DNA from 3 places in the Streptomyces sp. NBC_01471 genome. Region 3 is predicted to be linked to each of the others. Evidence: riboswitches for the same ligand, from Rfam matches in the RefSeq annotation. Region 3 holds a riboswitch; each other region holds the start of a gene.
The links. Region 3 has a riboswitch for cobalamin ahead of cobN (cobaltochelatase subunit CobN). Riboswitches for the same ligand answer to the same signal wherever they lie in the genome.
Positions count from the first base shown of each region.

Region 1: another riboswitch for cobalamin. It lies ahead of OG285_RS28555 (cobalamin biosynthesis protein); the one in region 3 lies ahead of cobN (cobaltochelatase subunit CobN).
Region 2: another riboswitch for cobalamin. It lies ahead of OG285_RS10195 (ribonucleoside-diphosphate reductase subunit alpha); the one in region 3 lies ahead of cobN (cobaltochelatase subunit CobN).

Region 1 covers NZ_CP109450.1:6,381,955-6,387,332, reverse strand. The annotation lists gene OG285_RS28575 (alpha/beta hydrolase family protein) at 1-83, opposite strand, end outside; gene OG285_RS28570 (class II aldolase/adducin family protein) at 155-844, opposite strand; gene OG285_RS28565 (anion permease) at 1,078-2,334, shown strand; gene OG285_RS28560 (hypothetical protein) at 2,354-2,617, shown strand; cobalamin riboswitch at 2,759-2,900, shown strand; gene OG285_RS28555 (cobalamin biosynthesis protein) at 3,021-3,950, shown strand; partial or broken gene OG285_RS28550 (cobyric acid synthase) at 3,947-5,378, shown strand, end outside.
Region 2 covers NZ_CP109450.1:2,375,468-2,380,845, reverse strand. The annotation lists gene OG285_RS10210 (hypothetical protein) at 1-398, shown strand, start outside; gene OG285_RS10205 (TetR/AcrR family transcriptional regulator) at 477-953, opposite strand; gene OG285_RS10200 (ribonucleotide-diphosphate reductase subunit beta) at 1,087-2,112, opposite strand; gene OG285_RS10195 (ribonucleoside-diphosphate reductase subunit alpha) at 2,112-4,469, opposite strand; cobalamin riboswitch at 4,597-4,728, opposite strand; gene mctP (monocarboxylate uptake permease MctP) at 5,012-5,378, opposite strand, start outside.
Region 3 covers NZ_CP109450.1:7,795,363-7,800,740, forward strand. The annotation lists gene OG285_RS35270 (precorrin-2 C(20)-methyltransferase) at 1-1,108, opposite strand, end outside; gene OG285_RS35275 (precorrin-8X methylmutase) at 1,117-1,743, opposite strand; gene cobG (precorrin-3B synthase) at 1,763-3,082, opposite strand; cobalamin riboswitch at 3,190-3,340, shown strand; gene cobN (cobaltochelatase subunit CobN) at 3,377-5,378, shown strand, end outside.

The DNA.
Region 1 (5,378 bases), 1.4 Mb from region 3:
GCCAGCCGGCCGGCCGCTGCCGCGGCCGCGCCGACGCCGATCAGAGTGGTGACGGCCATTGCCGTCGCGGTTGCCGGGCGCACTCCTCCAGTGTCGGTGGGGGCGGGCCCGGCTGCCAGCCGGCCGGAGCAAACGGGGCCGGGCCGGACAGGGCCTAGCCGGGCTGGCCGTATCCCCGGAGCTTCTCGGTGACCTCGGCCAGCTGCCCCGGCGACAGCAGGGACGGGGCCCGGCCGGGCAGCGCGGACGCGGTCAGCCAGAGCCGGCACATCCACTCCAGCTGGGCGGTGCGGTCATAGGCCTGGTCGAGCGAGCTGCCGTAGGTGACCGTTCCGTGGTTCTGGAGGAGGCAGCCGGACCGGTCCGCGAGGGCGGTGAGCATGTTCGCGGCCAGCTCGTCGCTTCCGTAGAGCGCGTACGGGGCGACGCGCACCGGGCCGCCCAGCGCAGCGGCCATGTAGTGGACGACGGGCAGCTCGGGGACGAGGGTGGAGACCGCCGTCGCGTGCACCGCGTGGGTGTGGACCACGGCGGTGGCGGTGGTGGCGCGGTGGACGGCCAGGTGCAGGGGCAGTTCGCTGGTCGGTTTCAGCTCGCCGAGCACCTGGTGGCCGTCCAGGTCGACGGCGACGGTGTCGCCCGGGCCGAGCCTCTCGTACGGCACGCCGCTGGGGGTGACCAGGACCAGGTCGCCGCAGCGCACCGAGACATTGCCCGATGTGCCCACGACCAGCCCTTCGGAAGCGGTCCTGCGGGCGGTGGCGACGAGCTCGTGCCAGGCTCTCGCGAGCGGATCGGTCTCCTCGGGCGCCACCGGCGTCTCCCCCATCACGTCTGCCCCCATCACGTCTGCCTCGCCGCACGTCTGCCCGCTGTGCCGCTCCGGGCACCTGCGCCCGTCCACGCGATGATGCCAGGCGCCCGGGCGCCCCGGCAGGCCGCCGGGGCAGCGGCCCGCGGGGAGCGGAACAGAGGCCTCCGGGCAGGGTCACCACAGCGCCCGGCCCAGTTCATCTTCCGTTCACCCAGGTTGCCTACGTTCATCTCGTCAATGACCTCGAACGATTGCCCAGGTAAATGGAACACTTGACCCTGCTCCTTGGGATCGTGATCATTACCGCTCTCGTGTTCGACTTCACGAACGGTTTCCACGACACGGCCAACGCGATGGCGACCACCATCTCGACCGGCGCTCTCAAACCGAAGACCGCGGTGGCCATGTCCGCCGCGCTCAACCTTGTCGGGGCTTTCCTGTCCGTCGAGGTCGCCAGGACGATCTCCGGCGGGATCATCAATGAACAGGGCATCACCACAGAAGTGATCTTCGCGGCACTCGTCGGTGCCATCCTCTGGAACCTGCTGACCTGGCTGCTCGGCCTGCCGTCCAGTTCCTCCCACGCACTCTTCGGCGGGCTCATCGGAGCCACGCTGATGTCGGTCGGCTCGTCCGGTGTCAACGGCGATGTCGTCATCACCAAGGTTCTGCTCCCCGCGGTCGCCGCGCCCGTCGTCGCCGGAGTCGCGGCCCTGCTGGCGACCAGGCTGACGTACCGGATCGGCCGCCGTACGGACGAGAAGTCAGCCGCCAGGGGCTACCGGGCCGGTCAGATCGCGTCCGCCGGTCTGGTCTCGCTCGCCCACGGCACCAACGACGCGCAGAAGACCATGGGCGTCATCACCCTCGCCCTGGTGACCGGCCATGTCATCGCACCCGGATCGAACCCGCCCCTGTGGGTCATCGTCTCCGCGGGCACCGCCATCGCGCTGGGCACCTACCTGGGCGGCTGGCGCATCATCAAGACCATGGGCAAGGGGCTCACGGAGCTGCGGCCGCAGCAGGGCTTCGCCGCCCAGACCGGTGCGGCGACCGTGATCCTGGCCTCCTCGCACCTCGGCTTCTCGCTCTCCACCACCCAGGTCTGCTCGGGCGCCGTGATGGGCGCGGGCGTCGGCCGCAAGGGCGGGGTAGTCCGCTGGTCCACCGCGACCCGGATGTTCGTCGCCTGGTGCCTGACCCTGCCCGCCGCCGCGATCGTCGGCGCGGGCGCCGAGTATCTGACCGGCCGCGGCCCCTGGGGCATCGGCGCGGTCGCCGTCCTGCTGATCGCGGGCTCCGGTGTCATCTGGTCGCTCTCCCGCCGCAGGCCGGTGGGCCAGCACAGTGTCACCCCCGACGATCCTGCCGGGTCGGACGAGCCCCCGGGTGTGGTGACCGCGGCCGTCGCGGCCGTCACCCCGCCGCCGCCGGCCGGCGCGGTCTCCGACGGTCTCCGCACCACCATCCCCGCACCGGTCGGCGCCGCACCGGAGCCCACCCGGCCCGCCACGGTCTGAAGGAGAAGGACACCGCAGCATGGACATCGACTGGGCAGCACTCGGCACCGTCTTCGGCGTCAGCCTCGTGGCCACCGTCGGACTGGTGGGCCTGTTCACCCTCGGCGTGGTGGGCCTCGCGCGGAGGCCCGCGCCGGAGGCAGGCAGCGCCACCGCACCCGCCGCCGCGACACCTGCCGGTGCGGGCCGGGGCCCGGCGCCGGCCGCGCGGGCCGGTTCGTACGCCTGCTTCGCGCTCTGCGCGGCGGCCGTGGCGTACGGGATCTATCTGATCGTCGCCTGACCACCACGCCGCCCCGCACCACCGACCGCGTCACCCCGCCCGCCCGGCGGCCCGCCAACGGCCGCCGGGCGGGCGGCCCGTGTGAGCGGCCCGTGTGGGGCTCCGCACACGGCCCCGTCGCAGGTCAAGGGTGAGTTGACGGGTGTTCGCCGACCGTGGTGGACTTCCGGGGCCAATACGGCGGCAGGAGAGGAAGTCCGGTGCGAATCCGGCGCGGTCCCGCCACTGTCACCGGGGGTCGCACCCCGGGAGCCAGGAACTCTCACCGCCGGTCACGTCGAACCAGGGCGCGGACACCCTGAGTGAGGACTACGCCATGCGCGGCCGCCTGCTGCCCGAACCGCCCGACGCTCCGAGTACGGCTGCTGAACGGGCCCGCCGAGGCATACCGGGCTGCTGACCCATGCGTGCCGAGCGTGTCTTCGTGTACGGCGCCACCACGGGCCTCCTGGCAGACCTCCTCTTCGCCGACCCCCGGCGCGGGCACCCCGTCGCCGCCTTCGGGCGGGCCGCCGCCGCCGTCGAGCGCCGGCTCTGGCGCGACCACCGCGGGTGGGGCGCCCTGCACACCGCGGTCTGCGCCGGGGGCGCGACGGGCGCCGCCGTACTGGCCGGACGTGCCGTACGCGGCCGGCCCGCGGCGGGTGTCGCGCTGACCGCCGCCGCCACCTGGGCCGTCGTCGGCGGCACTTCGCTGGGGCGTGAGGCCCGCGCGGTGGGCGACGCGCTGGCCGCGGGAGACGTCGAGGCGGCCAGGGAGCGGCTGCCGCATCTGTGCGGACGCGATCCGCAGGCGCTCGACGCGCAGCAGATCGCGCGGGCCGTCGTGGAGTCCGTGGCCGAGAACACCTCCGACGCGGTGGTGGGCGCACTGGTCTGGGGCGCCCTGGCCGGGGTGCCCGGTCTCGCCGGGTTCCGGGCGGTGAACACCCTGGACGCGATGGTCGGCCACAAGTCCCCCCGTCATCTGCGGTACGGCTGGGCATCCGCCCGGCTCGACGACCTGGCCGGCTGGCCGGGCGCCCGGCTCACCGCCGTACTCGCGGTGCTCGCGGGCGAGGACCCGCGCGGCGCCCTGCGGGCCTGGCGGTCGGACGCGGGCGGCCACCCGAGCCCCAACGCGGGCCCGGTGGAGGCCTCGTTCGCGGGCGCGCTGGGCGTACGGCTCGGCGGCACCCTCGCGTACGGCGGCCGGGTCGAGCACCGGGCGGTACTGAACGCCGGCGGCCGGCCCGTTGCCGCCGGCGACATCGAGCGCGCGGTGCGGCTGTCGCGCCGGGTGTCCCTGCTGGCGCTCGCGGCAGCTCTCGTGGTGAGGAAGGTGCGCGGATGAGTGGCGGACTACTGGTGGCCGGAACCACGTCGGACGCGGGGAAGAGCGTGGTCACGGCGGGCATCTGCCGGTGGCTGGTGCGCCAGGGTGTGAAGGTCGCCCCCTTCAAGGCGCAGAACATGTCGCTCAATTCGTTCGTCACCCGCGAGGGCGCGGAGATCGGGCGGGCCCAGGCGATGCAGGCGCAGGCGGCGCGGGTCGAGCCCACGGCGCTGATGAACCCGGTGCTGCTCAAGCCGGGGAGCGACCGGTCGAGCCAGGTCGTGCTGATGGGGAAGCCGGTGGGCGAGATGAGCGCCCGCGGCTACCACGGCGGCCGCCAGGAATCGCTGCTCGGCACGGTGACGGACTGTCTGGACCAGCTCCGGGGCATGTATGACGCGGTGATCTGCGAGGGGGCGGGGAGTCCGGCCGAGATCAATCTGCGGCGCACCGACATCGTCAACATGGGCATCGCGCGCGCCGCGCGGTTCCCGGTGGTCGTCGTCGGCGACATCGACCGGGGCGGTGTCTTCGCGTCGTTCTTCGGTACGACGGCGCTGCTGAGCGCCGAGGACCAGTCGCTCGTCGCCGGGTACCTGGTCAACAAGTTCCGCGGCGACGTGTCCCTGCTCGAACCGGGGCTCGACATGCTGTACGGGCTGACCGGGCGGCGGACCTACGGTGTCCTGCCGTTCGCACACGGTCTGGGCATCGACGAGGAGGACGGGCTGCGGGTGTCGATGCGGGGCACGGTGCGCGAGTCCGCCGTGGCCGCTCCGTACGGGGAGGACGTGCTGCGGGTCGCCGTGTGCGCCGTGCCGCTGATGTCGAACTTCACGGATGTGGACGCGCTGGCGGCCGAACCGGGCGTCGTGGTGCGGTTCGTGGACCGTGCGGAGGAGCTGGCCGACGCGGACCTGGTGATCGTGCCGGGGACGCGCGGCACCGTGCGCGCGCTGGAGTGGCTGCGGGAGCGCGGGCTCGCGGACGCGCTGGCCCGGCGGGCCGCCGAAGGCCGTCCGGTGCTGGGCGTCTGCGGCGGTTTCCAGCTGCTGGGCGAGCACATCGACGACACGGTCGAATCGCGTGCCGGGGCCGTGGCCGGGCTCGGACTGCTGCCCGTCCGGGTGCGGTTCGCCGTGGAGAAGACCCTGGCGCGGCCCGTCGGCGAGGCGCTCGGGGAGCCCGTCGAGGGGTACGAGATCCACCACGGGGTCGCGGAGGTGCTGGGCGGCACCCCTTTCCTGGACGGCTGCCGCACCGGTTCCGTGTGGGGCACCCACTGGCACGGCTCGCTGGAGAGCGACGGTTTCCGCCGGGCCTTCCTGCGGGAGGTCGCCGCCGTCGCGGGCCGCCGCTTCGTACCGGCGCCCGACACCAGCTTCGGCATGCTCCGTGAGGAGCAGCTGGACCGGCTCGGCGACCTCATCGAGGAGCACGCGGACA
Region 2 (5,378 bases), 5.4 Mb from region 3:
CCTGGCAGGTCAACGCCACCGTCCAGGCGAAGGACGGTGACTACTGGATCCACGACAGCCTCGCGCACTTCGACTTCAAGCGCGCGTCGACGCTCACCACCGACGCCACCCCCGAGCCCGTCGCCAAGGGGGCCAAGCTCACCGTCAGGGGCAAGCTCGCACGGGCCAACTGGAACGACCTCAAGTACCACGGTTACTCGAAGCAGAACGTGAGGCTTCAGTTCAAGAAGACGGGTGCGGCGGGCTACTCGACGGTCAAGACGGTGCAGACCAGCTCCACGGGCACCCTGAGCACCACGGTCACGGCGACCGCGTCGGGCACCTGGCGCTGGAACTTCTCCGGTACGCACACGACCATGGCGATCACTTCCGCCGGTGACGCGGTGAAACTGCGCTAGTTCCGCTGCCGGCAACAGCTGAAGAGTCATCCGGTCCTGTGACCCCGGCCGCCGACGGCCGCGGTCACAGGACCGTTTTCATGACCCCGCAGGCCTGCGCAGCCCCGAGAGCAGGTGGATGACGACCTGCCCGGCCTCGCGAGCCGCCTTCCCGGGGGCACGGGCGAAGGCCACCGATGTCGCTGCCTCGCAGAGCATGCGGAAGATCACGGTTGCCGCGGCGTCCAGGTCGGCGGGCTGCGGTTCACCGCGCTCGTCCAGCAGTTCCAGCAGGAAGCGCATCTGCGGCAGCGCCAGCTCTTCGTCGATCCTGCGGCAGCGTTCGGCGCCGAGGACCCCGGCCGACTGCCGCAGCAGGGGCCTCTTGTCCGCGTCGGTCTCGAAGCTGCGCAGGAAGGCCCGGGCCGAGGACTCCGCGAGCGCCCACGGAGACGCCCCTTCGGCCGATGCGGCCTCCGCGACCTGCGCCATCACGGCCCGCTGACTCTCGCGGAAGACCTCGTCGAAGATCGACCGCTTGTCGGGGAAGTGATGGTGGACGGCCCCCTTGCTCACCCAGGGCGTTCGGGTGCGGAGTTCGCCGATCGCCGACCGAAGACCGCGGGGCTGTCCCGGGACGTATCCCGGGACAGCCCCGCAGCCGTGGTCGTTCCCCTGCTTTCCCTGACTCCTGCCGTCCCCGAACGGATCAGAAGTCGTCGTCGAAGGAGACCGAACCCTCGACCGCGACCTGGTACGCCGAAGGGCGCCGTTCGAAGAAGTTCGTCAGCTCCTGCACACCCTGCAGCTCCATGAAGGAGAACGGGTTCTCCGAGCCGTACACCGGGGCGAAGCCCAGCCGGGTCAGCCGCTGGTCGGCCACGCACTGGAGGTACTCGCGCATCGACTCGGTGTTCATCCCCGGCAGCCCGTCGCCGCACAGGTCCCGGCCGAACTGCAGCTCAGCCTCGACCGCTTCGCGCATCATGTCGGTGACCTGCTGGCGCAGCGCGTCGTCGAAGAGCTCGGGCTCCTCCTTGCGGACCGTGTCGACCACCTCGAACGCGAAGTTCATGTGCATGGTCTCGTCGCGGAACACCCAGTTGGTGCCGGTCGCGAGACCGTGCAACAGCCCCCGCGAGCGGAACCAGTACACGTACGCGAAGGCCCCGTAGAAGAACAGCCCCTCGATGCACGCGGCGAAGCAGATCAGGTTCAGCAGGAAGCGGCGGCGGTCCGCCTGCGTCTCCAGCTGGTCGATCTTCTCGACCGAGTCCATCCACCGGAAGCAGAACTGCGCCTTCTCACGGATGGAGGGGATCTCCTCGACCGCGTCGAAGGCCGCCGCACGGTCCTCCGGGTCGGGGAGATAGGTGTCGAGCAGCGTCAGATAGAACTGGACGTGCACGGCCTCCTCGAACAGCTGGCGCGAGAGGTACAGCCGCGCCTCGGGGGAGTTGATGTGCTTGTAGAGCGTCAGCACCAGGTTGTTGGAAACGATCGAGTCGCCCGTCGCGAAGAACGCGACCAGCCGGCCGATCATGTGCTGCTCACCCGGCGAGAGCTTGCCCAGGTCGGTCACGTCCGAGTGGAGGTCGACCTCCTCGACCGTCCAGGTGTTCTTGATCGCGTCGCGGTAGCGCTCGTAGAAGTCCGGGTAGCGCATCGGACGCAGGGTCAGTTCGAAGCCCGGGTCGAGCAGGTTCTTCGCGGTCTTCTGGGGTTCGTCACTCATTACTGGCAGGCCTCGCAGGACTCGGGGTTCTCAAGGGAGCAGGCGATGGCGTCCGCGTCGGCGGCGGCCGGTGCCTGCTGGGCGGGGACGGTGGCGGAGCGCGCCGCCCGCGCGATGCGCGTCGCCGGACGCGAGCGCAGGTAGTACGTGGTCTTGATGCCCTGCTTCCACGCGTACGCGTACATCGAGGAGAGCTTCCCGATGGTGGGCGTCTCCAGGAAGAGGTTCAGCGACTGGCTCTGGTCGATGTACGGGGTACGGGCCGCGGCCATGTCGATCAGACCGCGCTGCGGGATCTCCCACGCCGTGCGGTACAGCGCCCGGACCTCCTCGGGGATCCAGCTGAAGCCCTGCACCGACCCGCTGGCCTCGCGCAGCGCCTCGCGGGACTGCGCGTCCCAGACGCCCAGTTCCTTCAGCTCGTTCACCAAGTACGCGTTGACCTGGAGGAATTCACCGGAGAGCGTCTCGCGCTTGAAGAGGTTGGAGACCTGCGGCTCGATGCACTCGTACACCCCGGCGATCGAGGCGATGGTGGCGGTCGGAGCGATGGCGAGGAGCAGCGAGTTGCGCATCCCGGTCTTCGCGATCCGGGCGCGCAGCGCGTCCCAGCGCTCCGGCCAGGTGAGCTCGGTCGCGTAGTGGTCGGGGTGCAGCACACCACGCGCCGCACGGGTCTTCTCCCAGGCGGGGAGCGGTCCGCTCCTCTCGGCGAGGTCGCAGGACGCCTCGTACGCGGCGAGCATGATCCGCTCGGAGATCCGCGTGGAGAGCGCCTTCGCCTGCGGGGAGTCGAAGGGCAGCCGCAGCTGGAAGAAGACGTCCTGGAGCCCCATCAGGCCCAGGCCCACCGGGCGCCACTTGGCGTTGGAGCGGCCCGCCTGCTCGGTCGGGTAGAAGTTGATGTCCACGACCCGGTCGAGGAAGGTGACCGCGGTGCGGACGGTCGCGTCGAGGCGCTCCCAGTCGAGCGAGCCGCCGGAGACGAACGCGCCGACGTTGACCGAGCCCAGGTTGCAGACGGCGGTCTCGCCGTCGTCCGTCACCTCCAGGATCTCGGTGCACAGGTTCGACGAGTGGACGACGGAGCCGGGCTCGGCGGTCTGGTTGGCCGTACGGTTCGACGCGTCCTTGAAGGTCATCCAGCCCTGGCCGGTCTGTGCGAGGGTGCGCATCATCCGCCCGTACAGCTCCCGCGCCGGGATGGTCTTCCTGGCCAGCCCGTCGGCCTCCGCCTTGCGGTACGCGGCGTCGAAGGCGTCGCCCCACAGATCGGTCAGCTCCGGTACATCGGCGGGCGAGAACAGCGACCAGGTGCCGTCCGTGTCGACCCGGCGCATGAACTCGTCGGGCACCCAGTGGGCCAGGTTGAGGTTGTGCGTACGCCGGGCGTCCTCACCGGTGTTGTCGCGCAGCTCCAGGAACTCCTCGATGTCCGAGTGCCAGGTCTCCAGGTAGACGGCTGCGGCGCCCTTGCGCCGGCCGCCCTGGTTCACCGCCGCGACCGAGGCGTCGAGGGTCTTGAGGAAGGGGACGATGCCGTTGGAGTGCCCGTTGGTGCCGCGGATCAGCGAACCGCGGGAGCGGATGCGGGAGTACGAGAGACCGATGCCGCCCGCGTGCTTCGACAGGCGCGCCACCTCGTGGTAGCGCCCGTAGATCGAGTCCAGCTGGTCGAGCGGCGAGTCCAGCAGATAGCAGGAGGACATCTGCGGGTGCCGGGTGCCCGAGTTGAAGAGAGTGGGGGACGAGGGCAGATAGTCGAGGCGGCTCATCAGCCCGTACAGCGAGCCGACCTCCGCCAGGGCGCCGGCCGATTCGTCGGCGGCCAGGCCGCAGGCGACCCGGAGCATGAAGTGCTGGGGGGTCTCGATCACCTGGCGGGTGATCGGGTGGCGCAGCAGGTAGCGGCTGTAGAGGGTGCGCAGCCCGAAGTATCCGAAGCGGTCGTCGGCTTCGGTGTCGATGGTCGCGTCGAGCCGGGCCGAGTGGAGCTTCACGAACGCGGCCGTGCGGTCGGCGATCAGGCCCTCGCGGTGTCCGACGGCGACCGACGAGGAGAACGACACCGCGCCCTGTCCCGCCGCCTCGTCCGCGATGGTGCGGGTGAGCAGCCTGGCGGCCAGCCGCGAGTACGCGGGGTCCTCGGAGATGAGACCCGCGGCCGCCTCGGTGGCCAGCTCCCGCAGCTCGGCCTCGTCCGACGCGGCGTTGCGTCCGCGCAGGGCGGCAGCGGCGACCCGGCCCGGGTCGGTGTCGGTGAGATCGGCGGTGAGGTCGGTCAGGGTCCGCAGCAGTACGGTTCCCGGGGCATCCGCCACCTGCTCGGAGACAGGTGCGGTGGGCGCGATGGTCACGGTGCGCTCTCCCTCGCTCGGCTGGGGCCGGCGGGGGCACGGGTGCGTACGGGCACAGCAGAGCAGCACACCGCACAGCATCCGCAGGCCCAACCGCGAGGCCCGGACGTTTCCCATCCGGTTCGGTCGAGCCGGATGCGCCGTCGGCAGGTCCTCGGACTCCACGGTGCGCGAAAGCGCACTGATCACACCGTTGCGGGACAGTTCCGGATTCGCACCGGATTCCCCTGCGGCGACAGCGAGCATGAGCATACATGTGGGGTGCCCGTCGGAAAGCACCCCCCATATGTTGTGTCGTGCGGGCGAAATGGATCGCCGGAGGGGCAGCCCGTACGTCGGCGTACGCCGCCCCGGGAGTGGCTCCCAGGCCCTCTCAGGCGTCCCTGCGAAGCCCGGCCGGGAGCAGATCGCGCGGGCCCCGGCCCGTGCGGGCGGGGTGGCCGGGGCGGGCCGCGAGACGACGTCACAGGACCGCGCGCACGGCGAGGGCCGCCGCGTCTCCCGGGAACGGAGACGCGGCGGCCCTGGTGGAGCGGGTGGGCTCAGTGGCCGGCGGGGGCGCCTGCCGTGGCCGACGGGAGCTCCACCTCGACGCCCTCGTCACCGGCGTCGGCCGTGTAGTCCTCCGGGGAGGTCTCGTCGATTCCGGCGGGCGCCTTCACCGCGTTGAGCACGACGGTGAGCACCAGCGTCACGACGACGTTCAGCACGAACGCGGTCAGACCGATGTAGCCGATCTGGCCGATGCCCGGGATCTCCTTGGAGGAGCCGCCGAAGTGCGCCTGCGTCGGGCTCGCCACGCCGTACGCGGCGAGTGTGCCGTACACCATGCCGACCGCCCAGCCCGCGAGCAGTGCCCAGCGGTGGAACCACCGGGTGAAGAGCCCGCCGACCAGCGCCGGCATCGTC
Region 3 (5,378 bases):
GGGCGGCGGCCGCGTTGGCGGCGGTCACCCCGGGCAGCACCCGCACCGGGACATCGCGGTACGCGTCCTGGGCGGCGACCTCCAGTACGGCGGTGGCCATGGCGAACACACCGGGATCACCGCCGGACACCACGGCGACCTTCCGGCCGCGCCCGGCCAGGTCGAGAGCGAACTCGGCGCGCTCCGACTCCACCTTGTTGTCGGAGCCGTGCCGCCGCTGGCCGGGCCTGACCGGGACCCGGTCCAGATACGTGGTGTAGCCGACCAGGTCGTCCGCGGCCGCCAGCGCGCCCCGGGTCTCCGGGGTCAGCCAGAGCGGGCCCGCGGGGCCGGTGCCGACCACGACGACGTCACCGTGCTCGCGTACCGGCTCGGGCGCGCCGACGCGGCTCGGCAGCACCGCCACCGAGAAGTACGGCACCGATCCGGCTTCCACGTCCGCCAGTTCGCCGGTCCGCTCGCCCGGCATCGTGGCGCGCTCCACGTAGCGGGCCTCGGCCATCCGCCCCGACCGCTCGACCGCCCGGTGCACTGCCGGGAAGGTGCGGCCCAGTTTCATGACCACCGCGGAGTCCGTCGACGCCAGCCGGGCCGTCAGCTCCTCCTCGGGCAGCGTGCCCGGCAGGATCGTCAGCACCTCCTCGCCCTCGACGAGCGGCGCACCGAGCCGGGCGGCGGCCGCGCTAACCGAGGTCACCCCCGGGATCACCTCGGTCGGATAACGGTCCGCCAGCCGCTTGTGCATGTGCATGTACGAGCCGTAGAAGAGCGGATCGCCCTCGGCGAGCACTGCCACGGTGCGGCCCGCGTCGAGATGGGCCGCCAGCCGGGCGGCCGCCTCGGCGTAGAACTCCTCCATCGCGCCCCGGTACCCGCCGGGGTGGTCGGTGGTCTCCGTGGTGACCGGGTAGACCAGCGCCTCCTCGATGTGGTCGGCGCGGATGTGCCCGGCGGCGATGGACCGGGCTATGGACCGGCCGTGCCGGGCGCTGTGGAAGGCGACGACCTGCGCCTGGGCGATGACCTCCACGGCGCGTACGGTCATCAGCGACGGGTCACCGGGGCCGAGCCCGACCCCGTACAGCCGCCCGGTGTTCTGCTTGCTCATGCTGGTGTTCATTCCTCTTCGCTCGCGATGGCGTTGACCGCGGCCGCCGCGATGGCACTGCCCCCGCGGCGCCCGCGCACCACCAGGTGGTCGAGACCGTGGACGCTGTCGGCCAGCGCGTCCTTGGACTCGGCCGCGCCGACGAAGCCGACGGGCATCCCGATGACCGCCGCCGGGCGCGGAGCGCCGTCGCGGACCATCTCAAGCAGCCGGAACAGCGCGGTCGGCGCGTTGCCCACGGCCACCACGGCGCCCTCCATGCGGTCGCGCCACAGCTCCAGGGCCGCGGCGGTACGCGTCGTGCCGAGCTCCGCCGCGAGACCGGGCACGGACGGGTCGGACAGCGTGCACACCACCTCGTTGCCGGCGGGCAGCCGCTTGCGGGTCACCCCGCTGGCGACCATCGCCACGTCGCACAGCACGGGGGCGCCGGCGCGCAGCGCCTCGCGGGCGCGCGCCACCACCTGCGGCGTGTAGGCGAGATCGCGCACCAGGTCGACCATGCCGCAGGCGTGGATCATCCGGACGGCGACCTGGCTGACATCGGCGGGAAGCTCCGAGAGGTCCGCCTCTGCGCGGATGGTCGCAAAGGACTGGCGGTATATCGCCGGGCCGTCCTTCTCGTAGTCGAACACTGTCTTCTCGCTCATTTCGTCACTGCGTGAGGGGCGTGGTCCGGGCTTCCGCCACGGTGGCGGCGAACTCTGAGGGGTCGTTCATGGTCTCGCGCAGCCGTTCACCGCGTACGGAGACCTCGTAACCGGCGTCCGTGGCGACCACGTCCACCCAGTCGCCGTGGGGGTGGCCGCAGCGCCGTGCGCACCCCGACCAGTACACGGGCAGGCCGTGACCGGTGCCGGGGGCCGGTGCGGCGTCGGCGCGCACATCGGCCAGGGACTTCGCGCAGCCGGGGCGCCCGATGCACGCCCCGACCCCGTGCCAGGGGGAGTCCGGTCCCGTGATCAGTCCCGCGGCCGACAGTCCGGCGAGCCGGGCCTCAGCGGTGTCCGGTCCGAGACCGGGGAGCACCACACCCCGCCACGGGGTCAGCCGGAGCTCGCCGCTGCCGTCGTGCTGCGCCGTGTCGGTCAGCAGGCGCCACTGGGCGGAGGTGATGAGGCCGAGCGGCGCCCCGACGGAGAGCGCCGTCCGTCCGTCCGGGGCCGGCACCGGACCGGGCGCGGGCCCGGCTCCGGACGTCAGCCGTTCCGCCCGGTCCCGGGCAGCGGCCGGGATGCCGGCGGCTGCCAGCCGCTCCGCGACCGCGCGGACGAACGCCGCCGGTCCGCCGGGCAGTTCCGCCACGCGCCAGGCGCCGGTTCCGGCGGCACGGGCTGTGCTCAGGAAGGTCTCGGCCGCCAGCAGCGCACAGCGGGCCGCGTGTTCGGCCGGCACCGCCAGCGTCTCCCGCGCATCGCCGGCGCACAGCAGCGCACCGGCGCCCGAAGAAGCGATCAACGTCACATCCGCGCCGAGCCCGGCCACGTCACCGCGGCCGTCGTCGAGCGCGAACAGGAACCTGCCCGACAGCTCCGCGGCCGCCTCGCAGCCACAGAGTAGTGCGTCCAACTCCCGCGCCCAGCGCTGGACATCGGCCGCTCCCCGCCCGTCGAGGCCGGACAGCGGGGAGGCCACGACATTGCGGGCCCGCTCATGGCGTACCGAGGGCAGCAGCCCGGCGCCCGCGAACACCTCGGCGAGCTCCTGGCCCCGGTCCGGGGCCAGCCCGCGCAGCTGCACATTGCCGCGCGACGTCAGATGCAGCGCCCCGTCGCCCAGCCGCCGCGCCACGTCCAGCAGCGTCCCGGCCTGCGAAACCGTCAGTACGCCCGCCGGGATCCTGACCCGCGCCAGCGCGCCGTCGGCCGCCGTGTGCAGGCGCAGGCTGCCCGGACACGCGTCACCGCGGTCACGGCGGGCGGCCGGCTCCCGTGGAGGCGGAGGTGCGGAGGAGAGGGGCATGGCGGCGAGCATACCGACCAGTCCGCAAGGCCCATGTCCTGCACCGATGCGACGGCTCGTAAGGACCGGGTGCGCCGCGGGCGGACCCGGTGGCCCACTGCCGGTCGCCCGTCAAGGTCGTTACTATGCTTGGCGACGGGCCGTTCGGCCCGCAATCGCCTAGACGGCGACAGGGGAGGAAGCCCGGTGAGATTCCGGCGCGGTCCCGCCACTGTGAGCCCGGCTTCCGAGCCGGGTGAGCCAGGAACTCCCGCCGTCCTGACCACCGCCCGGGGCGTGGACACCCCGAGGAAGGCCTGACGCCGCATGCTCCTGCTCCTGTCGACGTCCGACACCGACCTGCTCAGCGCCCGTGCCGCTGACGGCCCGGTGGCTTACCGCTTCGCCAACCCGGCCCGCCTCCAGCTCACCGACCTGCCCGCGCTCCTCGAAGGCGCCGACCTGGTCGTGGTACGCCTCCTCGGCGGCATCCGCGCCTGGCAGGAGGGCCTCGACCTGCTCCTGGCGGACGGGCGCCCGGTCGTCGTCCTCACCGGCGAGCAGGCCCCCGACGCCCAGTTGATGGAGGCGTCGACCGTCCCGGTCGGAATCGCCGCCGAGGCCCATGCCTATTTGGCACACGGCGGGCCCGCCAACCTCGACCAGCTCGCCCGTTTCCTCTCCGACACCGTGCTCCTCACCGGCCACGGCTTCGAGCCCCCGGCGCCCGCGCCCAGCTGGGGCCCGCTGGACCGCACCGCCCGCACCACGGACGGGCCGACTGTCGCGGTGCTCTACTACCGGGCCCACCACATGAGCGGCAACACCGCCTTCGTGGCCGCCCTCTGCGAGGCCGTCGAGGACACCGGGGGCCGGGCCCTGCCGCTCTACGTCGCCTCGCTGCGCGCCCCCGAGCCGGAGCTGATCGAAACGCTGCGCGCGGCGGACGTCATCGTGACCACCGTCCTGGCCGCCGGCGGAACGAAGCCCGCCCAGGCCTCCGCCGGGGGCGACGACGAGTCCTGGGACGCGGGCGCCCTCACCGCCCTGGACGTCCCCATCCTCCAGGCGCTCTGCCTCACGGGTTCACGGGCCGTCTGGGAGGAGAACGACGAGGGCGTGTCGCCGCTGGACGCGGCCAGCCAGATCGCCGTACCCGAGTTCGACGGCCGGCTGATCACGGTGCCCTTCTCCTTCAAGGAGATCGACCAGGACGGGCTCCCCGCCTATGTCGTCGACCCCGAACGGGCCGCCCGCGTCGCCGGGATCGCCGTGCGCCACGCGCGGCTGCGGCACATAGCCCCCGCCGACAAACGCCTGGCCCTGGTGCTCTCCGCGTACCCCACCAAGCACTCCAGGATCGGCAACGCCGTCGGCCTGGACACCCCCGCGAGCGCCGTCGCCCTGCTGCGCCGGCTCCGCGACCAGGGGTACGACTTCGGTCCGCGGGACGTCCCCGGTCTCGCCTCCGGTGACGGCGACGAACTGATCCGCGCGCTGATCGAGGCCGGCGGCCACGACCAGGAGTGGCTCACCGATGAGCAGCTCGCCCGGAACCCCGTCCGTATCCCCGCCGCCGACTACCGGCGCTGGTACGCCACGCTCCCCGCCGGACTCCGTGCGAACGTGGAGGAGCACTGGGGCCCGGCGCCCGGCGAGATGTTCCTCGACCGCAGCCGCAACCCCGAGGGCGACATCGTGCTCGCCGCCCTGCGCCACGGCAATCTGCTGGTCCTCATCCAGCCGCCGCGCGGATTCGGCGAGAACCCCATCGCGATCTACCACGACCCCGATCTGCCGCCCTCGCACCACTACTTGGCCGCGTACCGCTGGATCGCCGCCTCCGCGGACGACGGCGGCTTCGGCGCGGACGCCATGATCCACCTCGGCAAGCACGGAAACCTGGAGTGGCTGCCCGGCAAGAACGCGGGCCTTTCCGCCGCGTGCGGTCCCGACGCGGCCCTGGGTGATCTTCCGCTCATCTACCCGTTCCTGGTGAACGACCCGGGCGAGGGGACCCAGGCCAAGCGCCGCGTCCACGCCACGCTGGTCGACCACCTGGTCCCGCCGATGGCCCGCGCCGACTCGTACGGCGACATCGCGCGCCTGGAGCAACTCCTCGACGAGTACGCCCAGATCGCCTCCATGGACCCGGCGAAGCTCCCCGCGATCCGGGCCCAGATCTGGACGCTCATCCAGGCCGCCAAACTCGACCATGACCTGGGCCTGGAGAACCGGCCCGACGACGAGGGCTTCGACGACTTCATCTTCCACGTCGACGGGTGGCTGTGCGAGATCAAGGACGCGCAGATCCGTGACGGACTGCACG